DNA from 3 places in the Sodalis sp. RH16 genome. Region 2 is predicted to be linked to each of the others. Evidence: predicted binding sites of a transcription regulator. Region 2 holds the regulator's gene; each other region holds the start of a gene.

Region 1 (7,835 bases), 1.2 Mb from region 2:
ACGGAATCGGGATGGCGGGCGGGTAAGGTCGCGCCGCCATCGGGATGGCGCGGAACAGGAGAGGGTCATGTGTGAACTGCTCGGGATGAGTGCCAATGTGCCGACGGACATTTGCTTCAGCTTTACCGGGTTAATGCAGCGGGGCGGCCGCACCGGACCGCATAAGGACGGATGGGGAATCACGTTCTACGAGGGGCTGGGCTGCCGGACCTTCAAGGATCCGTTGCCGAGCATCAGCTCGCCCATCGCCCGGCTGGTGCAGGAGTATCCCATCAAATCCTGCGCGGTGGTTTCTCATATCCGCCAGGCCAATCGCGGCCGGGTGGCGCTGGAAAACACTCACCCTTTTACCCGTGAACTCTGGGGACGGAATTGGACTTTTGCCCACAACGGCCAACTGCGGGGATACCGTCAACTGGACACCAGCCCCTATCGGCCGGTAGGGCAGACCGACAGCGAGTATGCGTTTTGCTGGCTGCTGGCCCGGCTGGCGGAACGCTATCCCCGCACCCCCGGCCATTGGCCGTCGGTGTTCCGTTATATCGATAGCCTGGCGGGCGAGCTGCGGCAAAAAGGCATCTTCAATATGCTGCTGTCCGACGGCCGTTTCGTTATGGGATATTGTTCCAGCGAACTTTACTGGATCACCCGGCGGGCGCCGTTCGGCAAAGCCACCCTTATCGATCAGGATGTGGAGATTGATTTCCAGCAGCAGACCACGCCAGACGATGTGGTGACGGTCATCGCCACCCAACCGCTGACGGGGAATGAAACCTGGCACAAGGTTGCGCCAGGGGAGAGTGTATTATTTCGGCTGGGTGAGCGCGAGCTGTGACGCCACGGGCGCGCGGGTCATTTGCATCGGTGTGCCTATCACATACTGGCCGTTGACCACCGCCACCGCCGCCGGCTGATGATGTTCGGCAAAGAAAGCGTAGCCGGGCTGCAGCTGTTGCCAGAAAGAATAATAGGTGGAATAACGGTGGCGCTGCATATTTGCCGGCGTCATACGGAACGGATAAATATGAATCTTTATCGCATCCTGGCCGTTTCGTAATGCCGCATCCACATAGCGGTATATTTCAGCAATATAACTGTCGGTCATGGCGTAACAGCCGATGGAACGACAATCGCCATGAATCATCAGCATGGCGCCGGAATAGCCGCGGGATTGATCGTAGGCATTGGGGAAACCGATATTGATGGCCCGGTAATAATGGCTGTTGGGCTGCAGATTGCGGCTGTCGATAGTATAAAAACCTTCCGGACTTTTAAAATCGCCTTCCACCCGTTTCGGGCCCAGCCCGCCGGAGAAGTTGCAAATGCCGTAGCTGCCTATCAAGCGGTACTCCGGGCCTATCTTGGCGTAGAGCTCAAGGGTTCGCTCTTCTTTGAAGATTTGAATAAATACCGGTGAGCCGAGTAATTGGGCTTTCAATTCATTTGAAATAACTTGCGCCTGCTCACTGGCATAACTGACCGATGTAAATGCCGGTATACAAAACAACATCGCAAACAGCAGTGCGATTTTGCTCATTATCATTCCTGCGTAGTCAAAATAAATAACAAACCTGCAATAATCATTGCCGGCAAACCCTGTAAAACGATAATACATTTAAGATAATCAGCGACACGATATCACTGCCCGAACTTTTATCAAGATACGTTTTGTATATATTCGCGTACTTACTGTATACTCATACAGTTAAAAGGGGGGCAAATGCGCAAAATCATACATGTCGACATGGATTGCTTCTTCGCGGCAGTGGAAATGCGCGACGATCCGAGCCTGCGCGATATCCCCATTGCCATCGGCGGCAGGGCGGACAAGCGGGGGGTCATCAGCACCGCCAACTATCCGGCCCGGGTATTCGGCGTGCACAGCGCGATGTCCACCGCCATGGCCATGAAGCTTTGCCCCCATCTTAAACTGCTGCCGGGGCGCATCAATGCCTATAAAGAAGCATCGGCGCATATCCGTGAAATCTTTAGCCGTTATACGCCGTTAATCGAACCGTTGTCGCTGGACGAAGCCTATCTGGATGTGACCGACAGCGCCTATCACAGCGGTTCGGCCACCCTGATGGCCCAGGCCATCCGCGCCGACATCGCCCGCGAGTTGCGGCTCACCGCCTCCGCCGGCGTAGCGCCGGTTAAGTTTCTGGCCAAAATCGCCTCCGATTTGAACAAGCCCGACGGGCTGTACGTTATCAGGCCTGAACAGGTCGCCTCTTTTTTGCAGTCGTTGCCCTTGGGGAAAATACCCGGCGTGGGCAAAGTCACGGCGAAAAAACTGGCTGACATGGGTCTTAATACCTGCGGCGATATACAGCGGTATGATCTGGCGGCGCTGCTCAGGCAGTTTGGCAAATTCGGCCGGGTGATCTGGGAGCGTTCTTTGGGTATCGATGAGCGGGAGGTGACCTCCGATCGGATGCGTAAATCGGTGGGGGTGGAGCGCACCCTTGAGGTTGATATCGACGATTGGGCGGCGTGCGCACAGATTATCGAGGCGCTGTACCCGGAGCTTGAGCGCCGGCTGGAGCGGGTGCGACCGGATCTGCACATCGCCCGGCAGGGCATCAAGCTCAAATTCGCCGATTTCCAGCAAACCACCCAGGAGCACGTGTGGCCGGTACTGAACAAAGCGGATTTGATGGAGATTGCCCGCCAGGCGTGGGATCAGCGGCGCGGCGAACGGGGGGTGCGGCTGGTGGGGCTGCATGTGACGCTGCTGGACCCGCAGATTGAGCGGCAGCTGATATTTAACTGGGAAGATGATTTGTTTTTGTGAGGGGGGAGCTGCGCTCCCCCAACCCCTGCAAGGGCGGCTCGCTGCACGATTGGTGTAAGCGGGCTTACCGTGCCATGGGCCCCGATGTTTAGGCTTTTTCCGGGATGGCCCTAAGCAGTGCGGTCAATAAGGTCCAGTACTGGCCGACGCTTTTGATATGCACCTGTTCGTCCGGGGAGTGAGGGCCGGTGATGGTCGGCCCGATGGAGACCATGTCCATGTTCGGGTAGGGCTTTTTGAACAGCCCGCATTCCAGACCGGCGTGGATCACCTGGATGTTCGGCGTTTTGTTGAACAGCTTCTGGTAGGTTTCGCGTACCAGATGCATCACCGGTGAGGCGGCGTCCGGCTTCCAGCCCGGGTAGCTGCCTTTGGCAATGCATTCCGCGCCCGCCAGCTGGCCCAATGCGGTCAGGGATTCCACTACGTTCTCTTTGCCGCTGTCGATGAGGGAGCGAATAAGGCAGCGGATGGTGGCGGTCTTTTCGTCCAGGGACACCACGCCGACGTTCAGGGAGGTTTCTACCACGCCCTTTACGTCGTCGCTCATGCGAATCACGCCGTTGGGGGTGGCGTTCAGCAGGGCGATAAACTTGTCGCCGCAGGCTTTGGTCAATGCCTGCAGTTCGGATTGCACCGGTTCCACTGAAATCGCCAGTTTCTTTTCCTTGGCCGCCAGCTCCGTTTGGATAACCGCCAGGTACTGTTGCGCCAGCGAATTGAGGCTTTCGGTATTCTCCTGCGGCAGGGCCAGGGTGGCGAAGGCTTCACGGGGTATGGCGTTGCGCAGGGTGCCGCCGGTAACATCAAGTACGCGGAGATCCAGTTTTTTGGCGTGCTGGAACAGAAAGCGGGCCAGCAGTTTGTTGGCATTGCCCTGTCCCAGATGAATATCGACGCCGGAGTGGCCGCCCTTCAGCCCTTTGAGGGTGAGCTTGACCACCTGGTAGCCGGCGGGCACCGCTTCACGTTCCAGCGGCAGCACGGTTTTGAAATCCACCCCGCCGGCGCAGCCCATGTAGACTTCGCCCTCTTCCTCGGAATCGGTGTTAATGAGGATTTCAGCCTGCAGCCAGTTCGGCTGCAGACCGAAGGCGCCCTCCATGCCGGTTTCTTCGGTCATGGTGAGCAGCACTTCCAGCGGGCCGTGCTGCACGCTGTCATCCGCCAGGACCGCCAATGCCGAGGCCATGCCGATGCCGTTGTCCGCGCCAAGGGTGGTGCCGCGGGCTTTTACCCAATCGCCGTCGATATAAGGCTGGATCGGGTCGCGGGTGAAGTCGTGCACGGTATCGCTGTTTTTTTGCGGTACCATGTCCAGATGCGCCTGCAACACCACCGGACGGCGCTTTTCATAACCGGGGGTCGCCGGCTTGCGCAGCAGCACATTGCCGGCCTGATCCCGCTCCGCAAACAATCCTTTTTCCTGGGCCCAGCGGATTATATGGCCTGCCAGGGCATCTTCATGATATGAGGGATGCGGAATGGAACAGATTTTGTCAAAAATTTGCCATAGGGGCTGTGGCGAAAGTTGAGTCAGTTCAGACACGATAAAAACTCCTGTAACGACAAAAGACCCGGGCCGGGGAGTCAGTGTGGCGCGCAGCCGGCCGCAGGGTCACCAAAGATGGCTCAAGAATACCACTTTACCGTAACGGGCGGTGAAACTGCGGTTAAAAAGGGTAGTAGCACTGGTATTTCGTCGGTTGCGTCTCTATAATCTCGCGCAACCTTTTTTCCCCTGGTACTTTTAAGCCGAACCGATCCGGCTGGGACAGCATTTATGAGCGAAAAATACGTCGTAACCTGGGACATGTTGCAACTTCAGGCTCGGAAACTGGCCCAGCGCCTGCTTCCGTCAACGCAGTGGAAAGGCATTATCGCGGTAAGCCGCGGCGGTCTGGTTCCCGCTTCCATCCTGGCGCGTGAATTAAATATCCGCCACGTGGATACGGTGTGCATCTCCAGCTATGACCACCAGCACCAGCGCGCGATGACCGTGCTCAAACGCGCCGAGGGCGATGGCGAAGGCTTTATCGTCATCGACGATCTGGTGGATACCGGCGGCACCGCCAAAGCCATCCGCGACATGTATCCCAAAGCCCATTTCGTCACCATCTTCGCCAAACCCGCCGGCCGGCCGCTGGTGGATGACTATGTGGTGGATATTCCCCAGGATACCTGGATCGAACAGCCCTGGGACATGGCGGTGGCCTTTGTTCCGCCGCTGAGCGAAAAATAAGGGTTCTTTACGTATTTCGCGCCGCCCGATGCTTATTGCGGCTTAATGCGTCCCATGGCGATTTATCGCTTTTCCTTTCTTCGGGCCGCTGCCGGCTTGTCCGCCACCCCCCGGAGCGGCAAACCGCCAATATGCCGTATCCTCACGCCCGTTCATGACGGGCGTTTGTTTTTTGGCCGCTAAATGAGTAATCTGGCAGGCATCCTCCCGTCAGCGCGGGACAGAATTCAATAACCTGGCGTATCGGCATGGCTTAGCTGCATGATGGGCATGGCTTAGCGTCAGGGCTTATTGTTATGGCTTAACGGCTTGGCGTAATGGAGAATACAGCTCAATGAGCAGTAGGAATCTGAGCGAGATACTGTTTAAACCTTCCTTTAAACTTCCCGAAACCTCCACGCTGGTGACGCGCGCCCGCCACCCCTCCGGCCAAAAGCCGATGCTCGCCCCCCTGGACGGCGCCAATCCCGGCAACTGGTATCGCATGATCAACCGCCTGTTGTGGATTTGGCGCGGCCTGGATGCCTGGGAAATCGAAGAGACGCTGGCCCGTATCGCCGCCAGCAAAGCCGAACGCACCGATGACCGCCTGCTGGATACCGTCATCGGCTATCGCCCCGGCAACTGGATTTATGAGTGGTCCCACCAAGGCATGACATGGCAGCAGAAGGCCATGGATGAACCGCAGCCGGAGGTGTCCGGCGAGCAATGGCTCAAGGCGGCCAATTTCTACAGCATCGCCGCCTATCCCCACCTGCCGGGGGATCAACTGGCGGAGCAGGCGGAAACCCTCGCCAACCGCGCCTGGGAAGAAGCGGCGAGCCGGCTCAGCTATCAGCTCAAGGCCTTGACCTTCCCCATCAGCGGCGGCGGCACCCTGACCGGCTTCTTACACCTGCCGTCCGAAGGCAAAGGCCCTTTTCCCACGGTACTGGTGTGCGGCGGGCTGGATATGCTGCAAAACGACACCTATCGCCTGTTCCACGACTACTTCGCCCCGGCGGGCATGGCGATGCTCACCATCGACATGCCCTCCATCGGTTTTTCCTCCAAGTGGAAACTGAGCCAGGATTCCAGCTTTCTCCATCAGCAGGTGCTGAAATCCATGGCGAACATCCCCTGGATAGACTCGCGGCGCGTCACCGCCTTCGGCTTCCGGTTCGGCGCCAATATTGCCGTGCGCCTGGCCTACCTGGAATCCCAGCGCCTGAGCGGAGTGGCCTGTCTTGGCCCGGTGGTGCACGCGCTGCTCACCGACCCCGCCCGGCAAGACCGCGTGCCGGGCATGTATATGGATGTCCTGGCCAGCCGCATCGGCATGGCCAACGTCTCGGACTCGGCGCTGAAAGTCGAGCTCAGCCGCTATTCCCTGAAAACCCAGGGATTGCTGGGCCGCAGATGCCCGACTCCCATGCTGGCGGGCTATTGGGAAAACGATCCCTTCAGCCCGAAGGAAGAGGCGACATTAATTGTTTCCTCCTCGTCATCCGGCACGCTTTTAACGGTGAAATCGGCGCCGGTCTATCAAAATTTCCATCATGCTTTGCTGAATATTCGCGATTGGCTGAAAAAAAACTGAAAATTCTAAGTTGATTAATTCTATTAGTTTGCTAAATAGAGAAGACGGTTATTTTTTTCGCGGTATTAGAGGTTAAAAAGCATGGCTTTAGTCAGTGGACATCCCAAAAGCAGATTAATGAAAGGATTCACCGCGCTCGGTCCCTACATTCGGGAAGGGCAATGCAGCGACGATCATTTTTTCTTTGATTGCCTGGCGGTATGCATCAACATGCAGCCGTCGCCTGAAAAGCGGGAATTCTATGGCTGGTGGATAGATCTGAACGCCGAAGAAAAACGCTACACCTACACCTACCATTTGGGCCTGTTCGACAAAGAGGGCCACTGGAGCGAGAAAAAAATCAAAGAGCAGGAAGTGCTGGATAAATTGGAAAGCTCGCTGCGGCAGTTTCACACCCGCCTGCGCGCCTACATCGTCTCATTGGACATGACGCTGGAACCGGCGGATTCCTTTAAAGACCATCCCTTCAGCCTGTCTTCCTGACAGCACGCCGGGCCTGCTTTTTATCGCAAATCGCGTTATGCTGACCGGCATAGCGCTTTTTCTTTTTTAAAAAAAGACAGGCAAGGCATTTCAAAATTTATAACGGTATAAAAATTATGGATGGCAGCCAGACCTTGGTTGTGAAACTGGGCACCAGCGTACTCACCGGCGGATCGCGCCGGCTCAACCGCGCCCATATCGTCGAGCTGGTGCGCCAGTGCGCCCAGCTGCATGGCGCCGGGCACCGCATCGTGATTGTCACCTCGGGGGCCATCGCCGCCGGTCGTGAACATCTGGGCTACCCGGAACTGCCGGCCACCATCGCCTCCAAGCAATTATTGGCCGCCGTCGGCCAAAGCAGCCTGATTCAGCTATGGGAACAATTATTTTCCATTTACGGCATCCATATCGGACAGATGCTGCTCACCCGCGCCGATATGGAAGACCGCGAACGTTTCCTCAACGCCCGCGACACCCTGCGCGCGCTGCTGGACAACCGCATCGTCCCGGTTATCAATGAAAACGACGCGGTGGCCACCGCTGAAATCAAGGTGGGGGACAACGACAACCTTTCGGCCCTGGTGGCGATATTGGCGGATGCCAACAAGCTGCTGCTGCTCACCGACATCGCAGGCCTGTATACCGCCGATCCCCGCAACCATCCCGACGCGGAGCTGATTGCCGAAGTCAAAGTCATCAACGACGCCCTGCGCGGCGTGGCCGGCGACAGCGTATCC
Region 2 (7,835 bases):
GGTCACGGAGCAATCCACCGAGGGGATTGAGGAGATTCTACAACGCATGGCCCGGTCAGCGGGTTTTGCCATGCGGCATAACGTGGTGGAAGCCCATGGTTTTTGCCTCAAGTGTTCCGAAGTGCAATCCTGCGATCGGCTGCATAATTGCGGACACGACCATAGCATTGGGATCAAAAAGAGGTAATAGTTAAACAGGTAGGCATTAAAATTTTTAGTAGATTAGTTTAAGGATGTGATTAGGCAGGTGGTACATCCTTGTACCTTTGGGTAGGAACATTAATCTGATTATTCCGGGTAACCAACGTAATAGCGGGCTACCACGTTACATCGCTACCAGCGATATTTATTCTGGGTTTCCCAGTTCGAAACTTCCTTTTCTGCTGCTTCTTTGCCGTAACCATAACGTTCTTGAATTTTACCGATTAACTGGTCACGCTTCCCTTCAACAACGGTCAAATCATCATCGGTGAGTTTGCCCCATTGTTCTTTCATTTTACCCTTGAATTGCTTCCAGTTGCCGCTTGCTTGGTCAGTATTCATTGTAAAACTCCTTCGCTATCGTTTGGTGAGGAATTTTAATCATTAACCTTTTGCAGCGGTTAATGAATAATCGGATTCGTTAAAGAAAACGTCTGACATCGTTAATCTATAAGCTAACCCTATGAGATTAAGTATAGCAGTGCGTTTGGCGAAAGGTTTATTTGGCAGAGGATTTGACGTCATATGGACGGTAATTCCCGCGTTTTTTACCATAAGGCGATATAAAACAGCAGGTAGCGGAGGAAATTAGAGTGACGATAAATGTAACAAAATATGTATAAACTTCACTTGTGCTTTGACGCGGATAGCTGGCGGGAACAGCGATTAATGACGGCAAGTATTGAAGAAAGCGAGGCAAGAAAAGATGCAAAAAGGTTATTGAACGGAACAAAACGACGCGCCACAGCTCCCCCAATAAATCTGCGGCCGCCGAAGCTGATAAAGGACGCCGAAAACCAAACCGGGGGAGAATACGCTACCTAGAGTCACCAACAGATCAAAGCGGGTCCAGACAAAGGCTCAGATCCAATTGCCGTTGCGAATGACACCTACCGCCAATCCTTCGATAGTGAGCTCCTGCTGGCGTAAATCCACCACGATGGGGGAGAAATCACTGTTTTCAGGTAACAGCTCAACGATATTGCCTTGTCTTCTCAGGCGTTTTACCGTCACTTCATCGTTAATCCGCGCGACAATCACCTGGCCATTACGGGCATCCTGCGTTTTGTGCACCGCCAGCAAATCACCATCCATGATGCCGATGTCTTTCATTGACATGCCGCTGACGCGCAGCAAAAAGTCCGCATGGGGTTTGAACAAATCAGGATCGACTTTGTAATGGCTTTCGATATGCTGCTCCGCCAGCAATGGCTCGCCCGCCGCCACGCGGCCAATCAGAGGCAAACCGCTTTCTTCCTCAATGAGTAAACGGATCCCGCGGGAAGCGCCGGAGACAATCTCAATCGCCCCTTTTCGCGCCAGCGCCTTAAGGTGCTCCTCGGCGGCATTGGGTGAGCGAAACCCCAGCTGTTGGGCGATCTCCGCGCGTGTCGGCGGCATGCCGGTTTGCGATATATGATCGCGGATAAGGTCAAAAACCTCTTGTTGTCTGGCGGTTAACGCTTTCATTCCGTCCCCTGTTTGTTTATACAGTCTTCATGTGAGTATATACAGGTCGAGCCCAATTGAAAACCTCATGTGTGGCAAAACGTAATAAAAACGGCTGAATTTAACAACGGTTAAAAGAAGCCATCATCGAAATAGTCGCCACAGCAAGGTTATCCAGACCCAGGCCGCCAATATGATGGCCAGCGCAACCGCAGCCGACCCGAGATCCTTTGCCCGTCCCGAGAGGGGGTGCAGCTCTGGCCCGATGCGGTCCACCACCGCTTCTATGGCGCTGTTTATCGTTTCCATCACCAATACCAGCCACACCGAGCCAATCAATAAAATACGCGAAATAGCGTCGGATTCGAGATAATATGCAAGTACGATGGCAAGGATGGCTATTACCGCTTCCTGCCGAAAAGCCGCTTCATGACGCCAGGCCGCTGATAATCCTTTTAATGAATATCCCATGGCGTTATAGATACGTTTAAGTCCACTGATTTGGTTTGCCATACATTTGCGCGCTTGAGGAAAATTGCGCCCATATTACCGGTTCTTTGCGTTCTCATCACCACAGATCTGTTGCGCAGTTTCTGGTATTCTTGTGCCGCAATGCTAACAAGAGGCTTCACACAGATATGTCAGGTTGGCGTAACATTTATTATGCGTTATTGGATTTGCCAATAAAATTGCTGGTGAGAAGTAAGGTAATCCCCGCGAATCCACGGGAAGAAACCGGTCTGGATCCCATGCGGGCCATGATGTACGTGTTACCTTATAATTCCAAAGCGGATTTGCTTACCCTGCGCGGGCAGTGCTTAAAGCTCCAACTGCCGGATCCGCTGATTCCCCTGGAAATTGACGGGGTAACGCTGCCGCGTTATGTCTTTATTAACGATGGTCCGCGGGTTTTCTCCTACTTCACCGAGAAGCCGGAATCCGTCAAGTTATTCCACAATTACCTGGACTTACACCGTAACAATCCCCAGCTCGATGTACAAATGGTGCCGGTTTCCGTGATGTTCGGACGCGCCCCGGGCCGTGAAGCACAGCCCAACCAACCGGCTCCGCAGCTGCGGCTGCTGAACGGTTTTCAAAAATTCATCGCCATTCTCTGGCTGGGGCGTGACAGTTTTGTCCGCTTTTCCAATCCGCTGTCGATGCGGTACATGGCAACGGAACACGGTACGGATAAGACCATCGCGCAAAAGCTCGCCCGGGTCGCCCGGATACATTTTGCCCGCCAGCGCCTGGTGGCGGTTGGGCCGCGTTTGCCGGTACGCCAGGATCTTTTTAACAAGCTGCTGGCGTCCAAGGCCATTGAAAAAGCCATTGAAGATGAAGCCCGCAGCAAAAAAATCTCCACCGATAAGGCGCAGCAAACCGCCATCCAGCTGATGGAGGAAATTGCGGCGGACTTTTCTTATGAGGCCATACGTTTATCGGATCGGGTATTGAGCTGGACCTGGAATCGCCTGTATCAAGGTCTGCACGTACGCAATGCCGATCGGGTCCGGCAACTGGCCGAAGACGGTCACGAAATCGTCTACGTGCCCTGCCACCGCAGCCACATGGATTATCTGTTGCTGTCCTATGTACTTTATCACCAGGGATTGGTGCCCCCGCATATCGCCGCCGGCATTAACCTGAACTTTTGGCCGGCGGGCCCGATTTTCCGGCGCCTGGGGGCATTTTTTATCCGCCGCACGTTCAAGGGCAATAAACTCTACTCCACCATATTCCGTGAATACCTTGGGGAACTTTTCACCCGCGGCTACTCGGTGGAATATTTTATGGAGGGCGGGCGTTCCCGTACCGGACGCCTGCTGGAGCCCAAGACCGGCACGCTGACCATGACCATCCAGGCCATGCTGCGGGGAGGTAACCGGCCCATCACCCTGGTGCCGATTTATGTCGGCTATGAACATGTCATGGAGGTGGCCACCTACGCCAAGGAATTGCGCGGCGCCACCAAGGAAAAAGAGGGATTTTTGCAGATGGTGCGCGGGTTGCGTAAATTGCGTAATCTGGGCCAAGGTTATGTCAACTTCGGCGAGCCTTTGTCACTGAGCGCCTATCTGAGCCAGAACGTGCCGCAGTGGCGTGATTCCATCGATCCTATCGAAGCCCAGCGTCCCGGCTGGCTGGCGCCGGTGGTGGATGACATCGCCGGCAAAATCATGGTGCGCATCAATAACGCCGCCGCGGCGAATGCCATTAATCTTTGTTCCACGGTACTGCTGGCTTCACGCCAGCGTTCGTTAACCCGGGAACAATTGCTGCACCAACTGAACTGCTATCTGGAACTGATGCGCAACGTTCCCTACGCAGCGGATGTGACCATTCCGGACACCACGGCGGAAGGCTTGCTGGAGCATGCTCTGGCGATGAATAAATTCAGCGTTGAGCAGGACACCATCGGCGACATCATCTATTTGACGCGAGAACAAGCGGTGCTGATGACCTACTACCGGAATAACATCCAGCATTTATTTATCCTGCCGTCGCTGGTGGCCAGCATCATTCTCGGCCATCCCGGTATAGACCGAGAGACGCTATTACGCCATAGCTATCTGCTTTACCCGCTGCTCAAAGCAGAACTGTTTATGCACTATGAAACGGCGGAGATCGGCCCGGTTATCGATGCGCTGATTGAAGAGCTGCTCCGGCAGGGATTGATTATCGAGGAGGCGCGGCAACTCCTGCTCAACCCGGTGCGCGCCCAAACTCTGCAGCTCTTGGCCGCAGGAATAAGGGAAACCCTGCAGCGTTATGCCATTACGTTCTCCTTATTGCGGTTTAACCCTCAAATCAATCGAGGCACGCTGGAGAAAGAGAGCCGGATCATGGCCCAGCGGCTCTCGGTCTTGCACGGTATCAATGCGCCTGAGTTTTTCGATAAGGCGGTGTTTTCCACACTGGTGGCCACGCTGCGCGAAGAGAACTACATCAGCGACAGCGGCGATGCCATTAGCGGAAAGGTGCTTGAAATGAGCGAGATACTCAGCGAGTTGATGACGCCGGAAGTGCATTTGACCATAGAAAGCGCCAGCCTGCTGGTTGCCGCCCCCGGACTGCAACCCCTGCCGTCACCGGCGGAGTAGAATAAGCAGTATATCCCTGGCGGCTTGGCGGAAAGCCGTCAGGGCCGGGCTGTGCGATGTTGTCTGTCGGCTGCAATGCTGGCTGTCGACATAGTTCCGTGAGCTGTGGGCTGCGGATGATTATTTCATCGCCTCGACAAGCAGGCTCAGCGCGATGCCGAGAAAGATCACCATGCCCACCAGGTTATTATTCAAAAAGGCTTTGAAGCACGCCGGCCGTTCACGTCCGGCGATGAGCTTTTGCTGATAAACGAACAGTCCCCCCGCCAGCGCCAATGCGATAAAGAAAATGCCGTTCAATCCCGACCGCCATCCCAGCAAAACCAATAACAGCAGGGTAGCCGCTTGCAATATACCGATGATAAGCCTGTCATAGCGGCCGAACAGGATAGCGGTTGATTTAACGCCGATGCGGATATCATCATCCCTGTCCACCATGGCATATTGGGTGTCATAGGCCACGGTCCACAGCACGTTCGCGGCGAACAGCAGCCAGCATGAAATCGGTAAGGACTCACTAACCGCGGCATACCCCATCGGAATTGACCATCCGAAGGCCGCGCCCAATACCAGCTGCGGTAAATGGGTTATCCGCTTCATAAACGGGTAAACCCATGCCAGGACCAATCCGGCCACCGATAGGGCAATGGTCATGGAATTTAATGTCAGCACCAGGCCGAAGGACGCGGTGACCAGTGACAAGAACAGGACCTTTGCTTCTTTTTCGCTGATGTGGCCGCTGGGCAGAGGGCGCGACGCGGTACGCTTAACATGGCCGTCAATTTTGCGATCGGCGAAATCATTCACCACGCACCCGGCGGCACGCATTAAAAATACCCCGAGGATAAAAACCAGCAGAATGCCGACATCGGGAGTGCCCCGTCCGGCCAGCCACAGAGCCCATAACGTCGGCCAAAGCAACAACAGAGAACCAATGGGTTTATCAATGCGCATCAACCGGCACCAGGCCTGCCATTTGCCCATTGTGGCGCTGTGTTCCACTTTTCTCTCCTTCACTTCATCAAAACGCCGCCGCTGTTAACGATACAGAGGGGCATCCGGTAAAAACAGTTCGGTTAGCAATAAGGGCTTTCCATGCGGACGCAGGCAAGAGCGACGCGCCCATAAATTCCCCGCCCGACCCAACTGGATGTAGTCACGGGTCGGCATCCCGTCGCGGAACAGCCATCGCCCAAGCGGCATATCCCCCAGGGTTTTGAGCGCGCACGCCGGTCCTTCCAGCACCGCGGCGGGAATAACCATACGGCCCGCCAGCCATGGATTGCCGTCGCCGTACAGCACCACCTCACGCAGCCAGTAGCGCTCGCTGGCGGGCAACAAGGCAATATCGTCGCCCGCTTCGCCGGCGAAGACATACCCCTCCCTGGCCCGCTGTACGCTTACCTGCCGGCAATGGCGTTCCAGGCGCCGGGTCATGGAATCGCACTCCAGCAGCCAATCTCTTTTAGTCGGATCAGGCTGTGGTGACTGTGGGGTTAACCATTGGATGGACGCCAGCAATGAGATATAGAGATTATCCGTCAACCGTTCCCCATCGTTTGAAAATAAGCGGGTGACATTATTGTAGCCCAGAACGCCGGCTTAATGACCCGCCTGCGGCGGGAGAATTATCTGCTGGGGGTTTCCCCTCGCCAATATCGCCCGCGGCGGGCGTCAAGTCAATAAAATGGCCTCCGGGAGGAGGCCATGGCAGCGCAGTAACCGATGTCGGTAACTCATCAGTTCAGTGCGGGAGAACGCTCGTCGGTTAAACCGTACAGGTAGAATTTGCGTCCGACCATCTGTCCGCCGTCGCGGGTCAGCGGTATCCAGTTCAGCTGGGCACGGGTCCGGTTCGGTGTTACGGTCAGCAGATCCAGCGGTATCGACAGATAGAATCCCTTGGTGAAAGAGCCTTCGCCGTATTCTTCTTTGGAAACGTTGGTGAACGTGGCGAAAGCACCGGCGGTTATGCCGCTGTCAAAGCGCCGCGACACATCGAACGTCACGCCTTTGTCCTTGGCCAGGTAACGCCCTACGCTGGCTTTAACCAGCACCCCGTTCATAAAGCTGGGCTGCCAGTAGCCGGTCAGGTTACCGGTGGCGACGCTGTAGTCGGCGAACTGCATCATATCGTTCCAGTCGCGCTGCTTGACGTAGTTACCGTCCACGCCCACCGCCCAGTTGGCGTCCAGCGGACGGTACAGCACTTCGCCGCCGACGCCGCCGTACATCATTTCCAGATAGCCGCCGTATAACTGGCCATACCAGCCGTCGCCAAGACCGGAGATGTAGGCGGTCTGCAGATTGCTGATATAGACATCGTTACCGACATATTCACGAATGCGGGTGCGAACCCGCGGCAAATGGGAGTCACTGGGAGGATTGGTAAAATTGAATTTATTGTAATTATTGATAATATTACCAAACACGCTGCCGGAGGTAACCCAATGATTGGTCATCCAATAATTGGCCGTACCCTCCACGCCCAGCTGATACATGTAGAACGACTCGGGGCCGCCCACCGACTGGTTAAGTACCGGCGACCAGCCCAGCTCCAGGCGGCTGCGGTCGATATAATAGCCCTGTTCGGCACGCTCCGGAACATCCGGTTCGGTCCGGCGCTGTATCAGCGGCTGCTCATGCCCCAGCGGATAACCGCTCAAGGTATTCTGCAAACTCTTCACGTCGGTCTCGGTGGTCACCATCGGCATATGCAGCCGGGTCTCAGTCACTTTAAGGGTATTGATATTGGCCGGCAGGTTATTCACCAGGATGCGGTTGGCGCGATCCACGCCCTCCGTACCATCCCGGTATTTATCCTGTTGACCGGTCATGTACATGGTATTGCCCTTGACCTGGATATGCGGCGCGGTGTAACCCGCATTGCTGTTCAGATCCTCCAACTGCTGCGCTGCCACCTGATGCTGCAGCATATCGGACTGTTCATTGGGCTGGTAGGCCGGTTTTTCACTGTCCAGGTGCTTCTGGGTCAAGTCGTTGAAATTGGTGCGCAGGGTCACACCGAACATCAGGGTATTGCCGCGTTCATAGCTGAGATTGACATCCGCCCAGTCGGCG
Region 3 (7,835 bases), 670 kb from region 2:
GTTATATCCCTGCTCCGCTTGTTCCGCCAACACGGAATTGATGGGGCGCTTGATCTCTACCCCGAGCGCCCTGAACCCCTCGGCCTGGCTGAGAATATTGCCGCGGCCCTGCGTCAGCTTATTCATGGCCGAACGATAGCCGCCCTGGGCTTTGTCGAGGCTTTGCCCTATGGCCAGCATGTCGTCCACAAACAGGCGCATCTTGTCATACAGGCGAGCGGCCCGCTCGGCAATATGCTGGGCATTGCGGCTCTGGTGCTCGTAGCGCCAAAGATTGCTGATGGTCCGCAAGGCCACCAGCAGCGTAGTGGGGCTCACCAGCATGATATTCTGTTTCTGGGCCTCGCCGATCAGTTCGGGCTGCTTATCAATAGCCAGCATAAAGGCCGGCTCCACCGGGATAAACATCAGCACATAATCCAGCGAGCGTAAACCGGGCAATTGTTGGTAATCTTTTCTCCCCAGCAGCCGCATATGCCCGCGCAGGGATTGAATATGCTCCGTCAGCGCCAGCTGGCGCTCGCTTTCATCCTGACTGTTGAAAAAACGTTCATAAGCCACCAGTGACATTTTGGCGTCGATGATCACATCTTTTCCCTGTGGCAAACGCACGATAACGTCCGGTTGCATCCGATGCGCATTATCGATTTGAATGTTCACCTGGGTTTGATATTCGTAGCCCTCCCGCAGCCCCGATGCTTCGAGAACACGGCTTAATACCACCTCGCCCCAGTTGCCCTGGGTTTTGTTATCCCCTTTGAGCGCCTTGGTCAGGTTGACCGCTTCCCGCGCCATTTGCGTGTTAAGCTGCTGCAAACTCCGGATCTCATGAGTCAGGGTATGGCGTTCCCGCGCCTCTTGGCCGAAACTGTCCTGGACCTGGCGGCGGAACCCGTCCAGTTGTTCACGCAATGGGGTCAGCAGGAGATCCAGGCTTTGCCGATTCTGCTCATCCACCTTGCGCCCGCTTTGCTCGAAAATTCGATTGGCGAGGTTTTCGAACTGCGATGCCAGCCGCTGTTCGCTGTTCATCAGCAAGCGCTGCTTTTCTTCCGCGCCGATGCGGGTCTCTTCCAGGCGAATAGTCACTTCCCGCAGTTCGGCCTCTTGCGCGCTATTCACCTCCCGCAGCGCCCGCAATTCGCCGTTGAGCTGTTCACACTCTTTTCGCCAGTGTTCCAGGGGTTGCAGACGCTCCTCCGCGGCGGCGAGCCGGCTGTAGAGATCGCGCAGCTCGCGCTCGCCGTCACGGAGCTGCTGCCCGCTTTGACGGTGAGCCGCTTCTACCCGCTCCAGCTCTTGCCGAGCCGACGCCTGGGATTGTTCATGCAAACCCAGCGCCGCCTGATGATCCGCCAGCCGTTTCTGGTATCGGTGGCTTGCGATGAGCAGGCCGAGCAGCAGCCCCGCCAGCACGCCCCCCGCCGCGTATAACAGGCTGAAATCCATATAACCTCCGCCGTAACCTGTGCCAACCGTCACGTTAAGTGGGAACTGTATAAATGTCCAGACCCATTTATACCCGATGGATTACGGCTTTCAGCCAACGCCGCCGCCACACAAAAAATGAAAGATGCAAGATGAAGGGAATATCAGTTGATAAGGCCGATAAGCCATCTTCTACCCAACCCCCCCGCGCCAGCAATACCCCGGTGGAATATCCTCCAAGAGAAGGCTCCTCACGTGGAAATAATGATTAACATCGGCGGGATATCGGTAAGGAAGGCACGGCTTATCATGCCATTGAAGCGAATTCTCAGGTTAAACCGGACTGAAACGACCGGGGTGTTTACACCGGTCGCCATAATCGGATCAGATAATAAGGCGGCGGGCGGCATCGACGACGATGTTTACCGCGACGCTTTCGGCCAGTTGCATGGAACGGGCATCGGGGGTCTCCTGCAGGGTACGGTTAACGATGACGCCGGCCACCATGCCTGCCCGCAACCCTTGCGTGGCGCACATGGTCAGCAGAGTGGCGGATTCCATTTCATAATTCATGACGCCCAGGCTTTGCCACTCCTGCATGGACCCTTTCAAGCGGTTCAACACCCGTCCGGAATAGGTATCGTAACGTTCCTGCCCCGGATAGAAGGTATCGGAGGACGCGGTTACCCCAATGTGAAATTTCGTTCGATGGTGTTTCGCCGCCCCCACCAGAGCGGAAGTGCAGTCAAAATCCGCCACCGCCGGATACTCCACAGGGGCGAAATGCAGGCTGGCCCCGTCCAAACGTACCGCGGCGGTGGTGATCAGTACGTCACCCACCTGAATATAAGATTGAATCGCGCCGGTGGTACCAACCCGTAAAAAAGTGCGGATGCCCAACTGGGACAGTTCTTCTACGGCGATGGATGTGGAGGGTCCGCCAATGCCGGTTGAACAGATAATAACCGGATTGCCTGATATTTCTGCTCGCCAGGTGGTAAATTCCCGGTGAGAGGCCAGGTGCACCGGATTCTCCATCAGCGCGGCGATTTTTTCAACCCTTTGCGGATCTCCCGGGATGATGGCGAGCGTGGCCCCCTTCAGATCGGAGTGTGTTAAACCAAGATGAAAAACATCGGATGAGGACATGGCAGATACCTCTAAAAATAACATGTTAACCCAAACATAATATCGTTAGAATACTAATATTTATCTGCCGAAGTCCGTGGGGCATCTCACATTCACACCGTTATCAGGTTGCAATTATCTCTTTAAACAACCCTTTGATTTCTTTGTCGTTCGCAATACATTCCATTAGGATCTTCAGGACCTGCGTCAAGGTGACGTCTTTCCCGGCTTCGTAAACTTTATCGATCCAGCGTTCCACTATGGGCAACGACTGAGCTTTTAATAAGACCATGATTTCGCTTAGCAACCCTTTGATGCCATGCTCTATGCCATATTGTACGATTTTTGCGCCGTCATGGACCATTTGCACGGTATCCGCAGCGTACTGACTGAATTGCACAACATTGCCCATCGTACTGCTGGTCAGACTGCCGACCCATGTCAATCCATTGATCAATTTGTCCAAACCCAGGTGAGTGGATAATTTAGCGGCGGAAGCAGATAGCGATGACGTTAGAGAGAATGTCGAGACGTTATCAGGACTATTTTTAACGGATTCCAGCTTGGCGGCCAGATTGCCCGTATCAGCGCCCGCCGCGCCGTTATGAACGGCAGGTGGAGTTTTGGCAACGGAATAATCTATCGATATAGTCATGGTGGTTACTCCCAAAACAGAATTTTTAAAAGTATTGCTCTTTTAACATAGCTATTAATTTCATCATGAAATAGTTCAAATTGTGTTAAATAAAGAAATAACAATTTTCCATTATTATAATTTTTTTAATATTATTTAAAATCGATATTATCTGGTATGCATTTATCGACAAAATAACGTATTCCGCTGTTGATACCCTCCTCCTCGCTTGGGTCTATTCTTAATAAAAGAAATCGATAATGAAAATCAAACTTATAACGCTTCGCTGCGGATAAATTGCATAAAGCGACCACGGGGCGAAGATTAAAATTGAAAGTGTGACGGACATTTTAAATATCAGCCGGGCAATACTTCTCTTCCCGTTATAAATGACTCTAGCCATGAGGATATATGTAGCATTATTACATAATAATGGATCAACAATCGATGGATAACCTAAAGCTATTGATTTTAATGATATTATCAGCTATCAAAAATCCTCGCGGCGAGATGCGTGAAGTAAAAATTCTATTATATTTACATATTACATATCCGTTTTATTTTATATATTTATTACATTAAAAATAATTGTATTGGATGAGACTTTTATTGTCGTAACTGTCTTGTTAAAATGATTCACAAGCCATTAACTTTAGCTATAATCAACCTAACGTTAAAACTCAACAAGGCAGCTATATGAACATCGACGATACCCTCGATCTGAACAGGAAACCGGCCGCCTTTGCCCCGGCAGCAGGCAATGTCGCGTCTACTACCATTCATACCGATGATGCCGGCCTGGAAGCGGGGCAGTTCACTATCCCTTCACAAAGCGATCGGATGCCCGCTTACATGGCGAAACCCGCTGGTGAAAGCCGGCCTTTGCCTATCGTTATCGTAATTCAGGAAATCTTTGGCGTTCATGAACATATCCGCGATATATGCCGCCGGCTGGCAAAGCAAGGCTATCTGGCGATTGCGCCGGAGCTCTATTTCCGCCAGGGAGATCCGTCAGCCTATGACGATATCGGTCAATTATTCAAAGAGCTGGTGAGTAAAGTGCCGGACTCGCAGGTGATGGCGGATTTGGATCATACCGCCCATTGGGCAGCCACCCATGGCGGCGACGGACAGCGTTTGGCGGTAACCGGATTTTGCTGGGGCGGTCGCATCGCTTGGCTATATGCCGCTCATAATCCCCAGTTAAAAGCGGCGGCGGCTTGGTATGGCAAATTAGTGGGGGATAAAACGCTGACGACGCCACGGCACCCGGTAGATATGGCGAAGGAATTGGTGACGCCGGTTCTGGGCCTGTACGGCGCACAGGACACCGGCATCCTTCCGGAGCATATTGACGCTATGCGCCGTGCGCTCAGCGCCGCCAATGCCAAGGCCGAAATTCGGGTATATCCCGAAGCCGGCCATGCTTTTTATGCCGATTACCGTCCTAATTATCATGCCGCCTCGGCGGAAGACGGCTGGCGGCGCATGTTGCAATGGTTTTCGCAGCACGGAATGAGCGGCGACGGCAAATAATCCGCCGCCGCCCGTTTATCGCCGCCTTAAACCTTTTCAGCACGCAGCCGTTTCGCAGCGCTCACCATATTCGCCAGGGATTGGCGCGTTTCCGGCCAGGCGCGGGTCTTCAGCCCGCAATCGGGATTAACCCAAAGCCGTTCGGCGGGAATACGCTCCGACGCCTTGCGCAGCAGTGCCACAATCCACTCCTCGCTGGGTACGTTAGGCGAGTGGATGTCATAGACGCCCGGTCCGATTTCATTGGGATAATCGAATTCCTTAAAGGTTTCCAATAATTCCATATCCGAACGCGAGGTTTCTATGGTGATGACATCGGCGTCCAGGGCCGCGATGGAATCCATGATGTCGTTGAACTCGCAATAACACATATGGGTGTGGATCTGGGTATCGTCCCGGGCCACCGCGGCATTCAGTCTGAATGCCTCCACCGCCCAATCAAGGTATTCCCGCCATTCGGACTGGCGCAGCGGCAAACCTTCCCGCAGCGCCGGCTCATCGATCTGGATGATGCCGATGCCCGCCTGTTCCAGATCCGCCACTTCGTCGCGCAATGCCAGGGCGATTTGCCGGGCGATGGTTTTGCGGCTGACGTCCTCGCGGGGGAAAGACCAGCATAGAATCGTCACCGGCCCGGTGAGCATGCCCTTCATGGGTTTATCCGTTAAGGATTGGGCATATTTCGCCCATTCGACGGTTATTGGCGATGGTCGGCTGATATCGCCGATGATAACCGGGGGTTTCACGCAACGGGAGCCGTAGCTTTGCACCCAGCCGTTTTGGGTAAAGACAAACCCATCCAGATGTTCGCCGAAATATTCCACCATATCGTTGCGCTCGGCTTCCCCATGCACCAGCACATCCAGTCCCAGACGCTCCTGCTCGGCCACCGCCTGACGGATATGTTCGCCGATACCGGCACGGTAGCGGGCGCTATCCAGGCTGCCCCGCTTGAAATCCAGACGCAGGCCGCGTATTTCCGTGGTTTGCGGGAAGGAACCGATGGTGGTGGTGGGCCAGGCCGGCAGATTAAAACGCTGCCGTTGCAGCTCGGCACGCCGTTCATAGGCTTGCCCGCGCTGGCTGTCCCGTGGGGTAATCTGCGTCAAACGCGCCTGCACCCGGGCATTGTTCACCCGGTCCGAGTGGCGGCGGGCGCGGATAGGCCGGCTGTACTCTTCCAACAAGGAGACCTGCGCCTCATCCGGCTGATTGAGGGCGGCACGCAACAAACCCAGCTCGCCGCATTTCTGCAAGGCAAAGGCGAACCAGCTTTTGACTTCTTCATCCAGGCGCGATTCTACCGATAAATCAATGGGGCTATGCAGCAGCGAGCAGGAGGTGGCCACCCAAATCGGCCGTTGCCCCGATAGCAGGCGCAAACGATCAAACCAGGCGCCGAGATCGGCGCGCCAGACGTTGCGTCCGTTAATCACGCCCAAAGACAGCAGCCAGTGGGCCGGCAGGCGCCGGTGCAATTCGTCGGGTGAATCCTGTCCCGCCACCAGATCCACATGCAAACCCTGCACCGGCAGCGATCGGATAAGATCCAGATGATGGCCGATGCTGTCGAAGTAAGTGGTCAGCAGCAATTTAACCGGTCCCGCCAATTCACGGTAAGCGGTTTCATAGGCCTGTTGCCAGTCGGCGGGGAGCTCCAGTACCAGGGCGGGTTCGTCGATTTGCACCCATTCGATACCGCGCCGCGCCAGCTCGCCGAGTATTTGCCGGTACACCGGCAACAGTTCCGCCAGCAGCGATAGCCGATCAAAAGCCTCTCCCTTGGTCTTGCCCAGCCACAGGTAGGTTATCGGCCCGAGGATAACCGGTTTAACCCGGTGGCCCAGCGCCAGGGCTTCATCCACTTCATCCAGCAACTGGGTCCACCCCAGGCGGAATGATTGTCCGCGGGTAAATTCCGGCACCATGTAATGATAATTGGTATTGAACCATTTGGTCATTTCGGCGGCGGCGGCGGGCTCGCCGCCCGGCGCGCGGCCGCGGCCGATGCGGAACAGGGTATCCAGATCCGCCGGCCCGTCGCCCTGCCGGTGCCGTGCCGGGATATTATCCACCATCAGGCTGGTGGTCAGCACATGGTCATACCAAGCGAAATCACCCACCGGCAGCAGATCGACCCCGGCATCTTTCTGCTGCTGCCAGTGACGGGACCGCAGTTCGCGCCCCACCGCCAATAGCTCTTGTTGCGAGGATTTTCCTGCCCAATAACTTTCCTGCGCTTTTTTCAATTCACGGTGCAGACCGACGCGCGGAAAACCCAGTGTGTGGCTTAGTATTGTCATTACCTTCTCCCATATGGACGTCCAGATGTTTACACATCCATAATCAACATGTACTGTATTAACCACAAGCGCAAATTATTCACTTCCAGGTGAAACACCCTCATGATCGAACTTAAACATCTGCGGACGCTGCAAGCCCTGCGTAACAGCGGATCGCTGGCGGCCGCATCGGCCCAGCTTCATCAAACCCAGTCCGCGCTGTCCCATCAATTCAGCGATCTTGAGCAGCGGCTGGGTTTTAGACTATTCGTTCGCAAAAGCCAGCCGCTCCGCTTTACGCCCCAGGGAGAGATCCTGCTGCAGCTGGCCGAACAAATCCTGCCTCAGGTACAGCAGGCGCTGCAAAATTGCCTGGAACCGCATCAAACGACGCTGCGGCTGGCCATCGAGTGCCATAGCTGTATTCAATGGCTGACGCCGGCGCTGACCGAGTTTCGCGAGCAATGGCCGGAGGTGCTGGTGGATTTCCGCTCCGGCGTCACCTTTGACCCGCAGCCCGCCCTGCAGCAGGGGGAGCTTGATCTGGTGCTGACGTCGGATATCCTGCCGCGCAGCGGATTGTTTTATACGCCGATGTTTGATTTTGAGGTACGGCTGGTGGTGGCCCCGGACCATTCTCTGGCGAAAAAAGAGCACATCGCTCCCGAGGATCTCAGTGAAGAAGTTTTGATGATTTACCCGGTACAGCGCCAGCGGATGGATGTCTGGCGCCAGTTCCTGCAGCCCGCCGGCGTCAGTCCGGTGCTGAAAAGCGTAGACAATACTCTGTTGCTGATTCAGATGGTGTCGGCGCGCATGGGCATCGC

The links. Region 2 encodes LexA, which represses DNA repair genes until DNA is damaged. Its sites were predicted from a motif close to TNCTGTATGTACATACAGNA; they were not measured.
Region 1: dinB (DNA polymerase IV) is a predicted target of LexA. The motif match lies at 1,688-1,707, and genes of this name have one in related genera.
Region 3: rmuC (DNA recombination protein RmuC) is a predicted target of LexA. The motif match lies at 1,493-1,512, and genes of this name have one in related genera.

The regions. Positions count from the first base shown of each region.
Region 1 is NZ_CP178737.1:183,410-191,244, reverse strand. It holds gene ACL2XJ_RS00895 (class II glutamine amidotransferase) at 68-835, shown strand; gene dpaA (peptidoglycan meso-diaminopimelic acid protein amidase) at 806-1,537, opposite strand; gene dinB (DNA polymerase IV) at 1,721-2,794, shown strand; gene pepD (beta-Ala-His dipeptidase) at 2,883-4,343, opposite strand; gene gpt (xanthine phosphoribosyltransferase) at 4,578-5,036, shown strand; gene frsA (esterase FrsA) at 5,371-6,615, shown strand; gene crl (sigma factor-binding protein Crl) at 6,697-7,098, shown strand; gene proB (glutamate 5-kinase) at 7,215-7,835, shown strand, end outside.
Region 2 is NZ_CP178737.1:1,378,194-1,386,028, forward strand. It holds gene zur (zinc uptake transcriptional repressor Zur) at 1-187, shown strand, start outside; gene ACL2XJ_RS06285 (CsbD family protein) at 334-543, opposite strand; gene lexA (transcriptional repressor LexA) at 1,063-1,671, opposite strand; gene ACL2XJ_RS06295 (diacylglycerol kinase) at 1,795-2,163, opposite strand; gene plsB (glycerol-3-phosphate 1-O-acyltransferase PlsB) at 2,289-4,754, shown strand; gene ubiA (4-hydroxybenzoate octaprenyltransferase) at 4,875-5,738, opposite strand; gene ubiC (chorismate lyase) at 5,793-6,299, opposite strand; gene ACL2XJ_RS06315 (YjbH domain-containing protein) at 6,494-7,835, opposite strand, start outside.
Region 3 is NZ_CP178737.1:2,046,338-2,054,172, reverse strand. It holds gene rmuC (DNA recombination protein RmuC) at 1-1,449, opposite strand, end outside; gene udp (uridine phosphorylase) at 1,813-2,577, opposite strand; gene ACL2XJ_RS09305 (hypothetical protein) at 2,681-3,211, opposite strand; gene ACL2XJ_RS09300 (dienelactone hydrolase family protein) at 3,887-4,726, shown strand; gene metE (5-methyltetrahydropteroyltriglutamate--homocysteine S-methyltransferase) at 4,753-7,029, opposite strand; gene metR (HTH-type transcriptional regulator MetR) at 7,132-7,835, shown strand, end outside.